One region of the Psychrobacillus sp. FSL K6-2365 genome, then DNA from elsewhere that is predicted to be linked to it. Evidence: a T-box and tRNA genes for the amino acid it is inferred to sense, from the RefSeq annotation. Region 1 holds a T-box; the other holds one or more tRNA genes.

Region 1 (9,430 bases):
TTATTTTAACACAACCAAACTAGCAGTATGATATAGTTTTTGCTCACCCTGCCATCAATTTCTTTTGCAATTTACTAAAAATTTTCTATCTTTTGTTTTCACTATGTTATGATAATTTCATCATAACTTATTGGCAACAGGGGGATTTTTTGTGAAACGTTTTATGCAGTGGATGCTAAGGTTAGGTGTTGCATTCATCGGTATTCTACTAATCAGTGGATTGCCAATTCTTATTAATGGTTTTCAAAAAGGAGAGCTTTGGTGGAGAGAATATGGTGAACATTTACTCGTGATTTTTCCAACGAATCGTTTCCTAGATACATATTATAGTAGTTATATTGGGGAGTATATCATCTATTCACTAGAAATATTATTTTTAGCACTGCTTGCTGCAGTTATTTTAGCTTTATCATTCACCATAATTACTATGCTTTTTAAGGAACGTTCTCGACAAAGAATCAAGACATTATTTTTCTTTTTAGAGTCATTACCTGATATTCTAGTTATCTTGCTTATTCAATTACTAGTTATCATTGTCCATAGACATACGGGTGTTTTTATGTCAATCGCATCAACTGGAGGAGAAAAAATCTACCTGCTCCCAGTTTTTTGTTTAATGATTTTGCCGATGGTTCAGCTTTACCGCTTAAGTATGCTGACTTTTGAAGCAGAAGAAAGAAAGTTGTATGTAGAGCTCGCTAGATCACTTGGATTTAATAAGGTCATCATTTTATTTATACATATTTTTCGTAATGCTATCATTAGTATTTTCTTTCAGTCCAAAAAAACGATGTGGTTTATGCTATCCAATTTATTCATCTTAGAGCGAATGTTCAATATGCCGGGTATTATGTTCCACTTAAGTGAGCATTTATCTGGAGAGTTATTTTTAATAACTGTATGTAGCTTTTTCATACCAGTGTTCATCGTATATAGCTTTTTTGAGTGGTACTTTTTACGTCGGACAAGCCGTGGAGGTGCTATATTATGAAATTGCTATGGAAACAACCTTATTTTGTATTTGGTTTTCTCATATTAGCTTTCTTTCTTATCGGAAGCTTTGTATTTGAATGGATAAATGGTCCAGACCCGAAGCAAACCTATTTTATAATGGAAAAAGGGAGAGTTATCGAGGCCGCACCGCTTTCTCCAAGCTGGCAGCATCCGCTAGGGACCGATCAGTATGGCTTTGATATGTTCGCTAAAATTATGCTCGGAGCAAAGTATACGATTATTTCAGCTATGGGTGTCGCTGCAGTACGTATGCTAATAGCCGTACCATTAGGATTTGCAATCGGGACCTATTGGCAAAAACGTCGTAGAACGATTAATAGTTTCATCGATCCTCTTCATTATGTACCGATGACTATTTTTTCCTATTTAATGCTCTATCCGGTGTTATGGGAGCCGATGGAAGGATTCTCCACAACTGTCTGGGAGCGTATTGTCATACAAGTCGTTTTAATGGCCATTATTACAGTGCCGATTGTTTCTGCACTTATTGGCAATGAAGCGAACTTATTGTATCAGCAGGAATATATTTTAGCCTCGAGAACTCTAGGGGCAAGTAAGTCCCGAATTATTACTAGACATCTATTCCCAATGATGCGAGAAAAGCTATTCGTTTTATATGGTCAGCAGGTCGTAGAAACATTAGTTGTCTTCACTCATTTAGGACTTTTACAATTGTATATCGGAGGGACAGATGTCAGTTATGATCCAATGATGGGTGATCCCCCTAAATCGATTGCCTATGAATGGGCAGGTCTTTTTGGATCCTCCTTCCGTTATTTGCAGGGAGTTCCTTGGTTGCCGCTAGGTCCAGCTATTTGCTTTGCACTTGTCATTTTAGCCATTGCTTCGATGATAGAAGGCTATACTCGAGCTGTTAGTGGTCAAGTGAAAATACCAAGGCGTAAGAAAGTCTCTTTTGTCTCAGATAAAACTGTGGAGTGGAATCAACAGCAACTAAAAGAAAAAATGCAGTTACTTTATAAGGAAAAACAAAAACTGTAGAAAGTTATCTGCAGCTTTTGTTTGGAACATTTATTCTTCTACTTTTTTACCTCTTGTTAACTTTTCAAATGGTTTCATTTCTTTATCCCGTTTTGGAAGATAGTTGAATGGATTTCTTTCTTGAGCAAATTCTTCTTTTGCATTCAATTTAATACCGATTGTAGCACCAGCAGTTGCCGTTGGATCATTTATTATATTTTCTTTTTCACCATCAATATGTGGAGTGGGATTCACATGTTGATTGTCACTTCTTCGTGGCATTATATCATCTCCTTTGTAGTTAATATGACAAAGGAGAGGTTGTTCTATTCGAGGTTTGGGTTTTATCTTTTGCTAAGCAAATTTATTTTACAAATGAATCGAGGTTTTAACAATGACTATGCCAATTATTGAAACGTCAAGATTATTATTAAGAGAAGTTACAAACGAGGATGCTTCTGACATGTTACGCTATTTGTCAGATAAGAATGTTGTAAAACATATGGGATTGGAACCTTTTCAATCTGTAGAAGACGCACTGGATGAAATCAGTTGGTATCAGTCTATCCACAAAGATGGATCTGGCATTAGATGGGGAATTACGCTAAAAGATGCTGGAAAGGTTATCGGAAGTTGTGGATTTCTTAATAGAAGTACAAAAAATTACCGTGCTGAGGTGGGATTCGAATTAAGCAAAGAATATTGGGGAAAAGGAATTGCTTTTGAAGCTCTAGAAGCAGTTATTAAGTTTGGTTTTAATCATTATTCATTCGAACGAATCGAAGCCTTGATCGAACCAGCCAATGCCCCTTCACAAAAGTTAGTGGAGAAACAGGGGTTTAAAAGAGAGGGCTTACTAAGACATTATGAATATACTTGTGGAAAATTTGATGATTTGTATATGTATTCTATTTTAAAAGATGATTTAGACAGTTGACATAATTTTGAACTTCTTGTAAGATATCTAAAATCATAATGTTAAATTCATTGAAGAAGAGAGTAGTCGATACGAGACTGGGAAGCGAGTTAGGGATGGTGGGAGCCTAATACACGAAGAATCGATGAACCGCACTTTGGAGAAATGTCCTGAAAGTCTAGTAGGGAAAATCGGGGAAGGCACCTCGTTACGAACGGAAAAGCGGTCACAATTGTGGCAACTAGAGTGGTACCACGGGAATTTTAGCTCTCGTCTCTTATTTAGAGACGAGAGCTTTTTATATGGGAGGAAAATACATGAACCTGACAAATCAAATCGCAAATGTCATTTCAATTGCTTTAGAAAATGAATGGACTGCTGAACAAGTAGAACTGTTACTGGAAAAGCCAAAACAGACAGAATTGGGAGATATTGCATTTCCTTGTTTTACATTAGCCAAAAAATTACGTAAAGCTCCACAGCAAATAGCGTTAGAGTTAAGTGCGAAACTAGAGGGTCAATTAATAGCTAGCGTTCAAGTCGCTGGTGGATACGTGAATATTTTCCTCAATCAAGCTTTTGTTACAAACCAAGTTTTACATTCTATTATGACGGATCTACAGAAGTATGGAAGTAAAAATAGCATGCATGAAAAAATTGTAATCGATTTTTCCTCACCGAATATAGCGAAGCCTTTTTCCATGGGGCATCTACGTTCAACTGTAATCGGTAACTCCTTAGCAAATATTGCGGAGAAGAATGGGTATGAAGCTATTCGCATTAATCATTTAGGAGATTGGGGTACACAATTTGGCAAGCTGATAGTTGCTTATAAATTATGGGGAAGCAAAGAGAAAATACTTGCAGCACCTATTGAAGAGTTATTGAAGATTTATGTACATTTTCATGATCTGGCAGAAAAAGATGATTCTTTAAATGATCAGGCTCGTGCAGCTTTTAAATTACTTGAAGAAGGTGACGAAGAGGCTCTAACCCTATGGAATTGGTTTAAAGAAGCATCTTTAAAGGAGTTCCAAATAATATATGAACTTTTAGGAGTTCATTTTGACTCTTATGCTGGGGAGGCTTTTTATAATGATAAAATGTCTAGAGTAGTTGACGACTTAAAGAAAAAGGGATTGTTAATTGAATCTAACGGTGCTTTTGTAGTAGAACTCGAAGATATGCCACCTAGTCTGATTACCAAAAAAGATGGGGCGACTCTTTATGCGACACGCGATCTAGCAGCAGCTATGTATCGTCATCAAACATTTCATGCGTGTAAAACGTTTTATGTTGTGGGGAATGAACAAACACTTCACTTTAAACAACTTTTTTCTGTACTAGAAAAAATGGGATTTGAATGGTCCAAAAATCTAGTGCATGTTCCATTTGGTATGATGCTCAAAGACGGTAAAAAGATGTCTACACGTAAAGGTAAAGTCATATTGCTTGCGGACGTAATAACTGATGCTATTAAGACTGCTCAGCATAATATTGAAGAGAAAAATCCAACATTAGAAAATAAGGAAGAAGTTGCAAAACAAGTTGGAGTAGGTGCAGTGATTTTCAATGATTTAAAAAATGACCGGATGAATGATATTGAGTTCTCGTTGGAACAGATGCTTAACTTTGAGGGAGAAACTGGTCCTTATGTACAATATACCAATGCTCGAATTTGTTCATTGCTTCAAAAAGGTAGCTTTGAGGCTGAAGCATTCACTTTTTCTTCAATTGGGGTTGAAGCTTGGCCAATTATCCAGCTACTCGAGGATTTTCCACGTGTAGTAGAAAAGGCATTTGATAATGCGGATCCATCCCAAATTGCAAAGTTCAGTTTACTGCTTGCGCGCCAGTTCAATAAATATTATGCTAGAACAAAAATTTTAGCCGATGATGGAACGACTTCTTCTAAGTTAGCATTCGCATTTTCAGTTTCTGTTGTCCTGAAGGAATCCTTACGACTTCTAGGTGTACCAGCTCCAGAGAAAATGTAATACTAATAGAACTCATATACAATTTGATTAATTAACACTCCCGCTAGCCTGGGAGTGTTGTTTTATTTGAGGGCTATATGAAGGGATTTTTGACCTTAGATAGAATAAGTATGGTAGTACGGATTGGAGGATAGTTGATAAAGATAATTGAATCAGTATAAAAGCTCTGGATGCATATTTTCTAGAAAAAATAATATAACCGGGAATAGTGCAGATATAGCAATTCTAATTGCAAATAAAATCGGACTTTCTCATAATAATTCTCATTATCGGAAATCTGGACGAAGCCATTGAGCCGTGAAATCATTTAATCTTTCCATCGAAGTAATTTAGTCGAAAATGTGGATGATGCCGTTGAACAAATCAATGAGTTAAACCGGAAGAAATAGGAAAGGAAGACTTATATGAAAAATAGAGAAGTGAATCAATCTGACTATTATGACCAAAAGCTTTTGCCGCTCGATGACCAATTATGTGAACTTTTAAAACAACGTAAAGAGCTTTCAAACAACAATCCAGGTGTTCCACCAATTGAATCGATCTCCAATTGGGCGGAAAAGTATGGAGTTTATGTGGATTTGTTAAACTCGTTATTTGGATTATTGAGAAATGAGGAAATCTTTCGGCCACAGGTTGAACCAAATAATTTCAGAAGACATCTGCCAGTTATGAAAGCGATTGAAAAGGATGAACGTTTATATGCAATTACATTCATTCGGCAGTTTGACAATGCAAGTGTAATATACCTTACTATAGATTGGGATGCCCCGAACATTTCCGATCCTCTGGAGGAAATGCGTCGGAGTCGTTCTGAAGGTGCTTTATATCTATACATCAATGATAATTTTGATTGTCGTACTACTGGAAAAAGAGGATCGGAAGGTCATTTTACACACAAATTTATTGTATCTCCAGCACTGCCAGATGATTTAACCGGATTAAGTTTAATTTTTACTGAGTATACGAGTCATTTAAAAGAGAACCTTACCGGTCTCGAATTTGTCATTAATCTCGAATAATTAAAAGCATTCCTACGATAAGAGCGTTTTTTCATACACAATTATTTACCATTGAATAAGAACTTGTGTTCGTAATATACTATAGAGAACGTACATTCCTAGAAGGGAGTAAATAATATGTATGAGGGACTAAAAAATCGGCAAATTATATGCATTGATATACGAAGTTTTTTTGCAAGTTGTGCAGCAGCAGACGCAGGTCTGGATGTTACGAATACCCCGATTGCGGTCATCGGAAATTTGCAGCAAAAAGGAAGTATTGTGCTTGCTGCATCTCCACCTATGAAAAAACAGTTTGGTGTAAAGACTGGAACTCGTTTGTTTGAAATACCAGATCATCCTTCGATACATCTTATCGAACCTAAAATGGAGTTTTTCGTTCGAGTATCTATGGAAATTACACGCTATTTACACCAGTTTGTCCCTCACGAATCAATTCATGTATACAGTGTTGACGAGTGTTTCGTAGATCTTGGAGGAACAGAAAAGCTTTGGGGGCCCGTTGAAAACACAATAAAACGTATTCAAGATGAACTGTATGCTCAATTTCAATTACCTTGTGCGGTTGGAATGGGACCTAATATGCTTATGGCTAAGTTAGCCCTAGACCTAGAAGCGAAAAAAACTGGTTTTGCTAAATGGACGTATGATGACGTTCAGGAGAAATTGTGGCCAGTAACTCCCTTAAGTGAAATGTGGGGGATTGGTTCTCGTCTCCAAAAGACTCTAAATAATATGGGGATTTTCAAGGTTGGGCAATTAGCAAATACTCCATTATCTCTACTCGAGGAGAAGTTTGGTGTGATGGGAAACCAACTTTATTTTCATGCGTGGGGAGTAGATATATCCGAGCTTGGAGCACCTCTAGCAGAAGGACAAATTAGTTATGGAAAGGGTCAAATATTATTTCGGGATTATCGTAGTAAAAAAGAAGTTATGGCAGTCGTTTTAGAAATGTGTGAGGATGTTGCTAGGCGTGCACGTGAAGCAGAGATGGTTGGTAGAACGATACATCTATCCGTTGGGTACAGCCAAGACGAATTTGGCGGAGGTTTCAATCGCTCTCGTTCTATCGATGAACCTACAAATGCTACATTGACCATTTATAAAGTATGTGAACAAATCTTTGATGAATTTTACGATCGCCGTCCTGTTCGGAAATTATCCATCTCGATTACCAATTTAGAACCAGAGTATTCGATGCAATTAAGTTTGTTTGAAGAAAATAAATGGAAAGAACGAAAGCTTGGAAAAACTATGGATGCCTTACGTAGTAAATACGGATCTACTGCAATTTTACGTGCAGTATCTTACACAGAAGCAGGAACTGCAAGAACACGTGCAGGATTACTTGGTGGGCATAAAAAGTAAAAGGAAAGAGTCAGCCCGTAAAAGGGAATGACATAGTAAAGAAATTATGCTGTGCCAAGTCAAATCCTTAAACGTATTTATGGCTACATCACGCGGCATTCTTTCACATGTTCTTTGATACTGTAGATAAGTAAGGAATTAGTTGTAGAAAGACCAAGCTAAATGGAGGTGCAAAAATGTTATTATTATGGCAGCTTTCATTATTTGTTTCAATTTTAGCTTTAATGCTGGGTATTGTTAAAAGGTCTTGGGTGTACATAATAATTAGTACTTTCACATTCATACCGATAGCATATTACTTTTCAGGGGCAAATAATGAATGGAAATATGTTGGTTTGACTCCGATAATACTACTTGTTCTAACGATATTAATTTGGTTCATAAGCAAGAAAAAATTGAAGTCAATTAAAGGATAAATCGGAAGCTATTGTTTCAACAGAAACAGTCGCATTTTTACTAAAGAGTTAGTTAAGAGGAGTAATTCCTTTTCTCGAGAGGCACGCATAAGTAACTTGAAATACCAGTGAAACCTAAGCCTATAGGTCACTCCTCAAACTCCGCATAGAATTTAAACAAGTCTCTTTGGCAAATTTTTTCGAAAATACCCACGTAATAACCTGCAAGATTGTGAACTTTTTTCTTTTGTGATGCATGCAATGAAATAGTCAATGCCTGGTATCCAATTTTTTCATAGAAGTCCTTATGCTGAGGAAAGTAATTAGTAACACGGTAAGTCAGGCTACGGTAAACACCATATAATTGACTTACTGTCTTTTGGTCTTCTCCAAGCATCGAGAAAATAGTTGATTGGAACAGTTGGTAGAATGTACTCAAATTTTTATTTGTAGAATTATCTACGGAAAATGAAGAGGATACAATTTCGTTAGAATACGTTTTATGTAATAATTCTTTTTTAGAGCTTAAAGAATAATACGTTTCTTCTTGCGAAAGGTGCTGTTCAGTACTTGGATTTACTAGCGTTTGAGAATCTACTCGACTGATCATTTCCGATTGGTCATCGAAAGGCAAAATGATTAAAATATTAGCTCCATAACCCTTTGTCACACGTCGAATAGTTGAGATTCTCTTAATGACATGAAGGCTTTCTAGCTTGCGCAACGTCCTTCGAACAGTCGCATCCGATTTAGTTATTGCTTGAGAAATTGTCTCAACTTTCAAATGAGTAGCTCCAGCATATTTACACGCATACTGCGCGAGCAAAGATAGCACTGCACGATCCGTATCATTTAACTTATAACAATTCTGCGTTATATGCGACCTAATATGTGTATCCATTTCTTGAACGCTTTCAAATACTTGAAATGTCTTTAGATAGATAGTCATCTAATTTCCCCCTAGAGTCCGAAGTGAATTTGCGATTAGTCAACTGCTTCCCAACCATTACATAGAAGAAAATAGGGAGAAAGGATACAATATGAATAGATAGCACAGTAAACAGAACTTTAAAATAATGACTTCCAACAAAGGGGGTCATTTTTTATATGGAAAATGAGAAGGGATTTAGAGCAATCGAGGAGAATACATTTAAGGACAGGAGCATTAAACGAAATTAGGGGGAGTAGGATTGGAACAAAAAATTTTTGAGCATATGCAGACAGTAAGGGGAATAACAGAAAAATCTATCCAACAAATACCCGAGGAACTAGCAGATATTATTCCAAAAGGATTTTCGAATAATATTCGTTGGAATTTTGGTCACATTGCATATATACAGGAAAAACTAGTATTTGGTGTCTCAGGAGATAAGATGACTCTTCCTGAAGCATATGAAGTCTTTTTTAGTGCAGGCACGAAACCAGCTAATTGGATTGGAACTCCACCTTCACTCGCAGCAATTTCGGATGAACTGATTGCACAAAAACAAAGAATAGAAAATTCCCTACCTGGAAATCTACAAAAAAAATTACCTGAACCTTTCACTAACAAGGTTGGCATTACATTTCACACACTTGGAGAAACATTTCTATTCAGTTTCTATCACGAAGCACTACATATGGAATCCATCAAAAGGATTTATAGAACTATTAAACAATAAAAGGGGGAAACTATGAAGTTTTATATTGCATCTAGCTTTAAAAATATAGAGTTGGTGAGATATGTTAGTGAAAATT
Region 2 (9,430 bases), 880 kb from region 1:
TATTTACAATTGCTGCTAATAAAGAAGGCTTGTTCCCATCTTTTAATAACTTGAATAATTCTCCCATATGATAGCTCCTTTTAAATCGATTCTACGTCTACCGTTTCAATAAATTTTTGTTTTTTTATTGTTGCGTAGAATTCAGCCGTATTTTTATTAGTAATTATGGACAATCGCATATCCATTTCATGTTTAACAGTATTATTGTCTAAAGTAACGTCTTTAATGCGGATGCTTTCTATATAAACACCGCTTCCTTGCAAAAAGTCATATACTTTAGGAATACTTTCTGGATTTCCTACTAAAACTGTTAGTGATAACTCCTTCGATCTTAATCGTTTTGGACCAATTTTAGTAAGAAGGGGTGGTATCAATTCAATACCCACTATTACAATAATTACACTAATAGCCGATTCAACATAAAATCCTGCACCAACAGCTATTCCAATTCCCCCGGCTCCCCATATCATTGCGGCAGTAGTTAAGCCAGTTATACTATCATTGCCTTTGCGCAATATAACCCCTGCTCCGAGAAAACCTATACCACTTACTATTTGTGCTGCTAAACGCAAAGGATCCATCGTAATATTTATTGTGTCATTGGGAATGGCTTTATAAGCTGCTTCAATGGATATGTAGGTTAGAAGACAGCTAAATGTAGCGATTACTATACTCGTCTTTAAACCAATCGGTTTCTTTTTTAGTTCCCTCTCTATACCAATGATTAAACTTAATAATGCAGCAAAAATTAATTTAAATATAATTTCATTATAATTACTAAGGTGGTTTAGCCATTCCATCAATAATTCCCCCCTTGATTTCATTATAGAGTTTGAGGATTTTTATGTACTTTCTACTATTAACTGCTATTATTTTGGAAAGGATATATTGGTAGATTTCTTGTTTCTTTATTATAAGTATAGAATGAGTTAAAATAAAGCGCTGTAGTTCTTCGGTATATGATTCAGCCCTCAATTCATTTTATTGATTCAGGAGTTTTCTATTACTCAAACTAATATTTATTAAAGTATAGAATATATTCATATTTTAGTTAGACAAGTTATAGAAGAGCTATAAGTAGGGAAAAACCCGTAATTAATTACAATGAGTAATCTAGTTTTGATATATGTAGAGGGGCAGGAGTGCAATAGTTTATAAGTTATTTAAGGTTTTTTTATAAAAAGGGTTGCTTTTTATTTCTATACGATGTATATTAATACTTGTCCTTCGGAACGAGATACAAACAACTTGAAAAACTCCAAAAAAATGTTTGACATCAAATCTGAAATAAGTTATACTAATAAAGTCGCTAAAACGACTTGAACAATATGAACATTGAAAACTGAACATGCAAAACGTTAAGACATACAGCTTATCAACTAACTTAGTTAGTATGATAGCAAAACAATTTTGACATCATTTAATGATGATGCCAGCAAAACAAAATGAGCTTTTGAACTAGTTCTATTTGTTGGGTTTCGAGATGCAAGTAGTTCAAGGAAACAAGTGAGTGAAAGAGGGAGCGTACTAACGTACGTGACCGACTGAACGAACGAAGTTGACGAAGAAATGCGCCGCATATCGAAAGCCAACTATTATGGAGAGTTTGATCCTGGCTCAGGACGAACGCTGGCGGCATGCCTAATACATGCAAGTCGAGCGAATGATGAAGAAGCTTGCTTCTTCTGATTTAGCGGCGGACGGGTGAGTAACACGTGGGCAACCTGCCCTGTAGATTGGGATAACTCCGGGAAACCGGGGCTAATACCGAATAATCCATTTCCTCACATGGGGAGATGTTAAAAGACGGCATCTCGCTGTCACTACAGGATGGGCCCGCGGCGCATTAGCTAGTTGGTGAGGTAACGGCTCACCAAGGCGACGATGCGTAGCCGACCTGAGAGGGTGATCGGCCACACTGGGACTGAGACACGGCCCAGACTCCTACGGGAGGCAGCAGTAGGGAATCTTCCACAATGGACGAAAGTCTGATGGAGCAATGCCGCGTGAGTGAAGAAGGTTTTCGGATCGTAAAACTCTGTTGTGAGGGAAGAACAAGTACGAGAGTAACTGCTCGTACCTTGACGGTACCTCATTAGAAAGCCACGGCTAACTACGTGCCAGCAGCCGCGGTAATACGTAGGTGGCAAGCGTTGTCCGGAATTATTGGGCGTAAAGCGCGCGCAGGCGGTCCTTTAAGTCTGATGTGAAATCCCACGGCTCAACCGTGGAAGGTCATTGGAAACTGGGGGACTTGAGTACAGAAGAGGAAAGCGGAATTCCAAGTGTAGCGGTGAAATGCGTAGAGATTTGGAGGAACACCAGTGGCGAAGGCGGCTTTCTGGTCTGTAACTGACGCTGAGGCGCGAAAGCGTGGGGAGCAAACAGGATTAGATACCCTGGTAGTCCACGCCGTAAACGATGAGTGCTAAGTGTTAGGGGGTTTCCGCCCCTTAGTGCTGCAGCTAACGCATTAAGCACTCCGCCTGGGGAGTACGGTCGCAAGACTGAAACTCAAAGGAATTGACGGGGGCCCGCACAAGCGGTGGAGCATGTGGTTTAATTCGAAGCAACGCGAAGAACCTTACCAGGTCTTGACATCCCGCTGACCGGCCTAGAGATAGGCTTTTCCCTTCGGGGACAGCGGTGACAGGTGGTGCATGGTTGTCGTCAGCTCGTGTCGTGAGATGTTGGGTTAAGTCCCGCAACGAGCGCAACCCTTGATCTTAGTTGCCAGCATTCAGTTGGGCACTCTAAGGTGACTGCCGGTGATAAACCGGAGGAAGGTGGGGATGACGTCAAATCATCATGCCCCTTATGACCTGGGCTACACACGTGCTACAATGGACGGTACAGAGGGTCGCAACCCCGCGAGGGTGAGCAAATCCCATAAAACCGTTCTCAGTTCGGATTGTAGGCTGCAACTCGCCTACATGAAGCCGGAATCGCTAGTAATCGTGGATCAGCATGCCACGGTGAATACGTTCCCGGGCCTTGTACACACCGCCCGTCACACCACGAGAGTTTGTAACACCCGAAGTCGGTGGGGTAACCCTTACGGGAGCCAGCCGCCGAAGGTGGGACAGATGATTGGGGTGAAGTCGTAACAAGGTAGCCGTATCGGAAGGTGCGGCTGGATCACCTCCTTTCTAAGGATAATATCGGAATACGAATCTTTATTCGTATCTTAACGTTTTGCAGTTCAGTTTTGAATGTTCATTTTTATATGAAGATTCAACTCTTGCTCCTGCGATTACTCGTCGCAAAGTGAGCAAACCTTTGTTCTTTGAAAACTGGATAAAACGACATTGAAACAATAAACAACAAGAAATTCTGTTGTGATTATTTACGTAATCACAACGTGTAAGACTTTTTAACTTTTAGGTTAAGTTAATAAGGGCGCACGGTGAATGCCTTGGCACTAGGAGTCGACGAAGGACGGCACTAACACCGATATGCTTCGGGGAGCTGTAAGTGAGCTTTGATCCGGAGATTTCCGAATGGGGAAACCCACTGTTCGTAATGGAGCAGTACATTTGCGTGAATACATAGCGCATCTGAGACACACCCAGGGAACTGAAACATCTAAGTACCTGGAGGAAGAGAAAGAAAAATCGATTCCCTGAGTAGCGGCGAGCGAAACGGGAATAGCCCAAACCAAGAGGCTTGCCTCTTGGGGTTGTAGGACACTCTACATAGAGTTACAAAGGAATGAGTTAGACGAAGCGATCTGGAAAGGTCCGCAGGATAGGGTAAAAGCCCCGTAGTCCAAAATTCATTCTCTCTTGAGTGTATCCTGAGTACGGCGGAACACGTGAAATTCCGTCGGAATCCGGGAGGACCATCTCCCAAGGCTAAATACTACCTAGTGACCGATAGTGAACCAGTACCGTGAGGGAAAGGTGAAAAGCACCCCGGAAGGGGAGTGAAATAGATCCTGAAACCGTGTGCCTACAAGTAGTTAGAGCCCGTTAATGGGTGATAGCGTGCCTTTTGTAGAATGAACCGGCGAGTTACGATTACATGCAAGGTTAAGTTGAGAAGACGGAGCCGCAGCGAAAGCGAGTCTGAATAGGGCGAATGAGTATGTGGTCGTAGACCCGAAACCAGGTGATCTACCCATGTCCAGGATGAAGGTAAGGTAACACTTACTGGAGGTCCGAACCCACGCACGTTGAAAAGTGCGGGGATGAGGTGTGGGTAGCGGAGAAATTCCAATCGAACCTGGAGATAGCTGGTTCTCTCCGAAATAGCTTTAGGGCTAGCCTCAAACGTTAGAATCTTGGAGGTAGAGCACTGTTTGGACTAGGGGCCCATCCCGGGTTACCGAATTCAGACAAACTCCGAATGCCAATGATTTATGTTTGGGAGTCAGACTGCGAGTGATAAGATCCGTAGTCAAGAGGGAAACAGCCCAGACCACCAGCTAAGGTCCCAAAGTATTTGTTAAGTGGAAAAGGATGTGGCGTTGCTTAGACAACCAGGATGTTGGCTTAGAAGCAGCCATCATTTAAAGAGTGCGTAATAGCTCACTGGTCGAGTGACGCTGCGCCGAAAATGTATCGGGGCTAAACAAATCACCGAAGCTGTGGATTGATACCTTTGGTATCAGTGGTAGGAGAGCGTTCTAAGGGCGTTGAAGTCAGACCGGAAGGACTGGTGGAGCGCTTAGAAGTGAGAATGCCGGTATGAGTAGCGAAAGACGGGTGAGAATCCCGTCCACCGTATGACTAAGGTTTCCTGAGGAAGGCTCGTCCGCTCAGGGTTAGTCGGGACCTAAGCCGAGGCCGATAGGCGTAGGCGATGGATAACAGGTTGATATTCCTGTACCACCAAACCACCGTTTGAGTAATGGGGGGACGCAGAAGGATAGGGTAAGCATGCTGTTGGTTATGCATGTCCAAGCAGTAAGGTGTGAATGTAGGCAAATCCGCATTCTATAACATTGAGCTGTGATGGCGAGGACGTATGTCCGGAGTTCCTGATTTCACACTGCCAAGAAAAGCCTCTAGCGAGGTGATAGGTGCCCGTACCGCAAACCGACACAGGTAGTCGAGGAGAGAATCCTAAGGTGAGCGAGAGAACTCTCGTTAAGGAACTCGGCAAAATGACCCCGTAACTTCGGGAGAAGGGGTGCTCTTTTGGGTGCATAGCCTAGAAGAGCCGCAGTGAATAGGCCCAGGCGACTGTTTAGCAAAAACACAGGTCTCTGCAAAACCGTAAGGTGAAGTATAGGGGCTGACGCCTGCCCGGTGCTGGAAGGTTAAGAGGAGTGCTTAGCGCAAGCGAAGGTGCGAATTGAAGCCCCAGTAAACGGCGGCCGTAACTATAACGGTCCTAAGGTAGCGAAATTCCTTGTCGGGTAAGTTCCGACCCGCACGAAAGGCGTAACGATCTGGGCACTGTCTCAACGAGAGACTCGGTGAAATTATAGTACCTGTGAAGATGCAGGTTACCCGCGACAGGACGGAAAGACCCCGTGGAGCTTTACTATAGCTTGATATTGAATTTTGGTGCAACTTGTACAGGATAGGCAGGAGCCTTAGAGCCCGGAGCGCCAGCTTCGGAGGAGGCGTCGGTGGGATACTGCCCTGGTTGTATTGAAATTCTAACCCATACCCGTAACCCGGGTAGGAGACAGTGTCAGGCGGGTAGTTTGACTGGGGCGGTCGCCTCCTAAAGTGTAACGGAGGCGCCCAAAGGTTCCCTCAGAATGGTTGGAAATCATTCGAAGAGTGTAAAGGCAGAAGGGAGCTTGACTGCGAGACCTACAAGTCGAGCAGGGTCGAAAGACGGGCTTAGTGATCCGGTGGTTCCGCATGGAAGGGCCATCGCTCAACGGATAAAAGCTACCCCGGGGATAACAGGCTTATCTCCCCCAAGAGTCCACATCGACGGGGAGGTTTGGCACCTCGATGTCGGCTCATCGCATCCTGGGGCTGTAGTCGGTCCCAAGGGTTGGGCTGTTCGCCCATTAAAGCGGTACGCGAGCTGGGTTCAGAACGTCGTGAGACAGTTCGGTCCCTATCCGTCGTGGGCGTAGGAAATTTGAGAGGAGCTGTCCTTAGTACGAGAGGACCGGGATGGACACACCGCTGGTGTACCAGTTGTTCTGCCAAGAGCATCGCTGGGTAGCTATGTGTGGACGGGATAAGTGCTGAAAGCATCTAAGCACGAAGCCCCCCTCAAGATGAGATTTCCCATTACGCAAGTAAGTAAGATCCCTCAAAGACGATGAGGTAGATAGGTTCGGGGTGGAAGCGTGGCGACACGTGCAGCTGACGAATACTAATCGATCGAGGACTTAACCAAATTTTGTTTAACGTAACAATGTCGTTTATCCAGTTTTGAAAGAATAAATTTTTTATTAAATAACCCTTGAAAAATTCTACAGAGTTGTTATAATAAAGCATGTCTTTCAAAAGTATTCAAGTCTAGTGATGATGGCGAAGAGGTCACACCCGTTCCCATACCGAACACGGAAGTTAAGCTCTTCAGCGCCGATGGTAGTTGGGGGTCTCCCCCTGTGAGAGTAGGACGTCGCTGGGCTTGCAATAAATACATAATTTACCCAGGAGGATTAGCTCAGCTGGGAGAGCATCTGCCTTACAAGCAGAGGGTCGGCGGTTCGAGCCCGTCATCCTCCACCATATATTTACTCCTGCCGGAGTAGCTCAACTGGTAGAGCAACTGACTTGTAATCAGTAGGTTGAGGGTTCAAGTCCTTTCTCCGGCACCATTTTTAGAGCCATTAGCTCAGTTGGTAGAGCATCTGACTTTTAATCAGAGGGTCGTAGGTTCGAATCCTACATGGCTCATCACTTTATAGTGAATAATGTATGCGGGTGTGGCGGAACTGGCAGACGCACTAGACTTAGGATCTAGCGCCGCAAGGCGTGGGGGTTCGACTCCCTTCACCCGCACCATTTAATTTAATAACCGAGCGGAAGTAGTTCAGTGGTAGAACACCACCTTGCCAAGGTGGGGGTCGCGAGTTCGAACCTCGTCTTCCGCTCCAAAGATTCACTAAAGTGCCGGGGTGGCGGAACTGGCAGACGCACAGGACTTAAAATCCTGCGGTAGGTGACTACCGTACCGGTTCGATTCCGGTCCTCGGCACCACTTTTATGAAAAACATATGCGCTCGTAGCTCAATTGGATAGAGCACTTGACTACGAATCAAGAGGTTGCAGGTTCGAGTCCTGCCGAGCGCACCATATTTGACGGGAAGTAGCTCAGCTTGGTAGAGCACTTGGTTTGGGACCAAGGGGTCGCAGGTTCGAATCCTGTCTTCCCGACCAGTTATTATTTTCGGGGCCTTAGCTCAGCTGGGAGAGCGCCTGCCTTGCACGCAGGAGGTCAGCGGTTCGATCCCGCTAGGCTCCACCATTTTAAAAAAAGTTGAAATCTTGGCGGTGTAGCTCAGTTGGCTAGAGCACTCGGTTCATACCCGAAAGGTCGTGGGTTCGACTCCCTCTGCCGCCATCTTAAGGACCTTTAGCTCAGTTGGTTAGAGCAGACGGCTCATAACCGTCCGGTCGCAGGTTCGAGTCCTGCAAGGTCCACCATCAATATCTTGGAGGAATACCCAAGTCTGGCTGAAGGGATCGGTCTTGAAAACCGACAGGCGGGTCATACCGCGCGGGGGTTCGAATCCCTCTTCCTCCTCCATTTTAATCTAATTGATGCAGGTGTAAGCCGAAGAATGTGTCTCACTATTTTTAAGCAATGTACCATCGATTTTGTAAATATATAACGTCGCGGGGTGGAGCAGTGGTAGCTCGTCGGGCTCATAACCCGAAGGTCGCAGGTTCAAATCCTGTCCCCGCAACCAAATGGTCCCGTGGTGTAGCGGTTAACATGCCTGCCTGTCACGCAGGAGATCGCCGGTTCGATCCCGGTCGGGACCGCCATTTATATATGAATGTTAATACATATCAATTGGAAATTTGGCTTGAATAATTAGCTTAATTTAAAATTGAAGAGGCTCAGTAGCTCAGTCGGTAGAGCAAAGGACTGAAAATCCTTGTGTCGGCGGTTCGATTCCGTCCTGAGCCACCATTTAATGCGGGTGTAGTTTAGTGGTAAAACCTCAGCCTTCCAAGCTGATGATGAGAGTTCGATTCTCTTCACCCGCTCCAAAATAATGGGCCTATAGCTCAGCTGGTTAGAGCGCACGCCTGATAAGCGTGAGGTCGATGGTTCGAGTCCATTTAGGCCCACCATTATTCCGAAGTAGCTCAGTGGTAGAGCAATCGACTGTTAATCGATCGGTCGTAGGTTCGAGTCCTACCTTCGGAGCCATATATGGGGAAGTACTCAAGTGGCTGAAGAGGCGCCCCTGCTAAGGGTGTAGGTCGGGCAACCGGCGCGAGGGTTCAAATCCCTCCTTCTCCGCCATATATTGGCCCCTTGGTCAAGCGGTTAAGACACCGCCCTTTCACGGCGGTAACACGGGTTCGAATCCCGTAGGGGTCATACTCAAAAAAAGGTAACCAATCATTGGTTACCTTTTTTTATTTTTAACTTTTATTTTATTCCTTTCTCTTTTTCTATGTCGATGTATGGAACGGTCATTCAATAGAATGCATACAACATAATGACCAGTGATAACGCATAAATAATGAACCCTAGGTTATATATAGAGTGAATTTAAAATATGATATCATTTCTATTGAAGGGAGAGGTTATAGTTGTTTCAAAAATTTAGTAAAGTTATGCTCATACTTGTACTAGCGTTAGGCTTCACAAGCTTAGGTCACATGCAAGCAGACGCAGCTACAAACAAAGTTATGTGGGGAAAAACAGAGTTAAAACAAGGGCAAATAGGTAAAGTAACAATTCTTGCAGACACGAATTTAGTTAAAGTTGGCTCCAATGGATCACTTAATAAAGTACGCACACTAAAAAAAGGTGATGAATATAGAGTCTATACGTATAAGGGAACAAATGGTGGCTTATATGGAGTAGGGGCAAGTAGTTTCATACAAAAAGGTTCTAAAGTGAAATATGAAACTCCATCTAAAAGTAAGCTAGCTTTGCTTAATAAAGAAGTAATAGGTGGGCTAACACCAAAAGCAGGGATGAAGCTTGTTTATTCTCCTAGCTTTACTGAAAATACACAAAATGAATTTACTGTTAGTGATTCCTATAATTCTGAATACGATATGACGGAAGCTTTTTTAAAGAAGAAAGGTGATATCCTAAATAATTTTACTTATATTGAACGTAAAGATCGTTTAATATTTGGGGTAAGTCATACAGATTGGGCCATACTTGATCTCGCTTTTCCATTGATTGAAGGAAAAACAACGAGAGAATATTATCTAACAGAGGACAACAATCAAGCTTTTTATAATGTATTTGTGGAAAGTACTACTAGTACGGTTAAAGTAAAAGCCGGAACATTCCAAAACGTGGTAGTTGTTCG

The links. The T-box of region 1 lies ahead of argS (arginine--tRNA ligase). A T-box ahead of a tRNA ligase gene usually reads a tRNA of that ligase, here a tRNA-Arg.
Region 2: it encodes a tRNA-Arg, which carries the amino acid that the T-box ahead of argS (arginine--tRNA ligase) is inferred to sense. The anticodon was not compared.

What each region holds. Positions count from the first base shown of each region.
Region 1 is NZ_JBBOOO010000001.1:2,106,897-2,116,326, reverse strand. Features, by position in the region: gene MKY29_RS10145 (ABC transporter permease subunit) at 152-991, shown strand; gene MKY29_RS10140 (ABC transporter permease) at 988-2,016, shown strand; gene MKY29_RS10135 (hypothetical protein) at 2,047-2,277, opposite strand; gene MKY29_RS10130 (GNAT family N-acetyltransferase) at 2,390-2,932, shown strand; T-box leader at 2,974-3,192, shown strand; gene argS (arginine--tRNA ligase) at 3,229-4,908, shown strand; gene MKY29_RS10120 (hypothetical protein) at 5,313-5,927, shown strand; gene MKY29_RS10115 (Y-family DNA polymerase) at 6,045-7,298, shown strand; gene MKY29_RS10110 (hypothetical protein) at 7,475-7,714, shown strand; gene MKY29_RS10105 (helix-turn-helix domain-containing protein) at 7,842-8,642, opposite strand; gene MKY29_RS10100 (DinB family protein) at 8,884-9,354, shown strand; gene MKY29_RS10095 (group-specific protein) at 9,367-9,430, shown strand, end outside.
Region 2 is NZ_JBBOOO010000001.1:2,985,150-2,994,579, reverse strand. Features, by position in the region: gene MKY29_RS14990 (cation diffusion facilitator family transporter) at 1-67, opposite strand, end outside; gene MKY29_RS14985 (MgtC/SapB family protein) at 81-800, opposite strand; rRNA gene MKY29_RS14980 (16S ribosomal RNA) at 1,595-3,149, shown strand; rRNA gene MKY29_RS14975 (23S ribosomal RNA) at 3,384-6,312, shown strand; rRNA gene rrf (5S ribosomal RNA) at 6,434-6,549, shown strand; tRNA gene MKY29_RS14965 (tRNA-Val) at 6,575-6,650, shown strand; tRNA gene MKY29_RS14960 (tRNA-Thr) at 6,664-6,739, shown strand; tRNA gene MKY29_RS14955 (tRNA-Lys) at 6,746-6,818, shown strand; tRNA gene MKY29_RS14950 (tRNA-Leu) at 6,842-6,926, shown strand; tRNA gene MKY29_RS14945 (tRNA-Gly) at 6,944-7,018, shown strand; tRNA gene MKY29_RS14940 (tRNA-Leu) at 7,034-7,122, shown strand; tRNA gene MKY29_RS14935 (tRNA-Arg) at 7,141-7,217, shown strand; tRNA gene MKY29_RS14930 (tRNA-Pro) at 7,225-7,301, shown strand; tRNA gene MKY29_RS14925 (tRNA-Ala) at 7,314-7,389, shown strand; tRNA gene MKY29_RS14920 (tRNA-Met) at 7,412-7,485, shown strand; tRNA gene MKY29_RS14915 (tRNA-Ile) at 7,492-7,568, shown strand; tRNA gene MKY29_RS14910 (tRNA-Ser) at 7,579-7,671, shown strand; tRNA gene MKY29_RS14905 (tRNA-Met) at 7,760-7,834, shown strand; tRNA gene MKY29_RS14900 (tRNA-Asp) at 7,838-7,913, shown strand; tRNA gene MKY29_RS14895 (tRNA-Phe) at 7,986-8,061, shown strand; tRNA gene MKY29_RS14890 (tRNA-Gly) at 8,068-8,141, shown strand; tRNA gene MKY29_RS14885 (tRNA-Ile) at 8,149-8,225, shown strand; tRNA gene MKY29_RS14880 (tRNA-Asn) at 8,230-8,304, shown strand; tRNA gene MKY29_RS14875 (tRNA-Ser) at 8,310-8,400, shown strand; tRNA gene MKY29_RS14870 (tRNA-Glu) at 8,407-8,478, shown strand; gene MKY29_RS14865 (hypothetical protein) at 8,694-9,430, shown strand, end outside.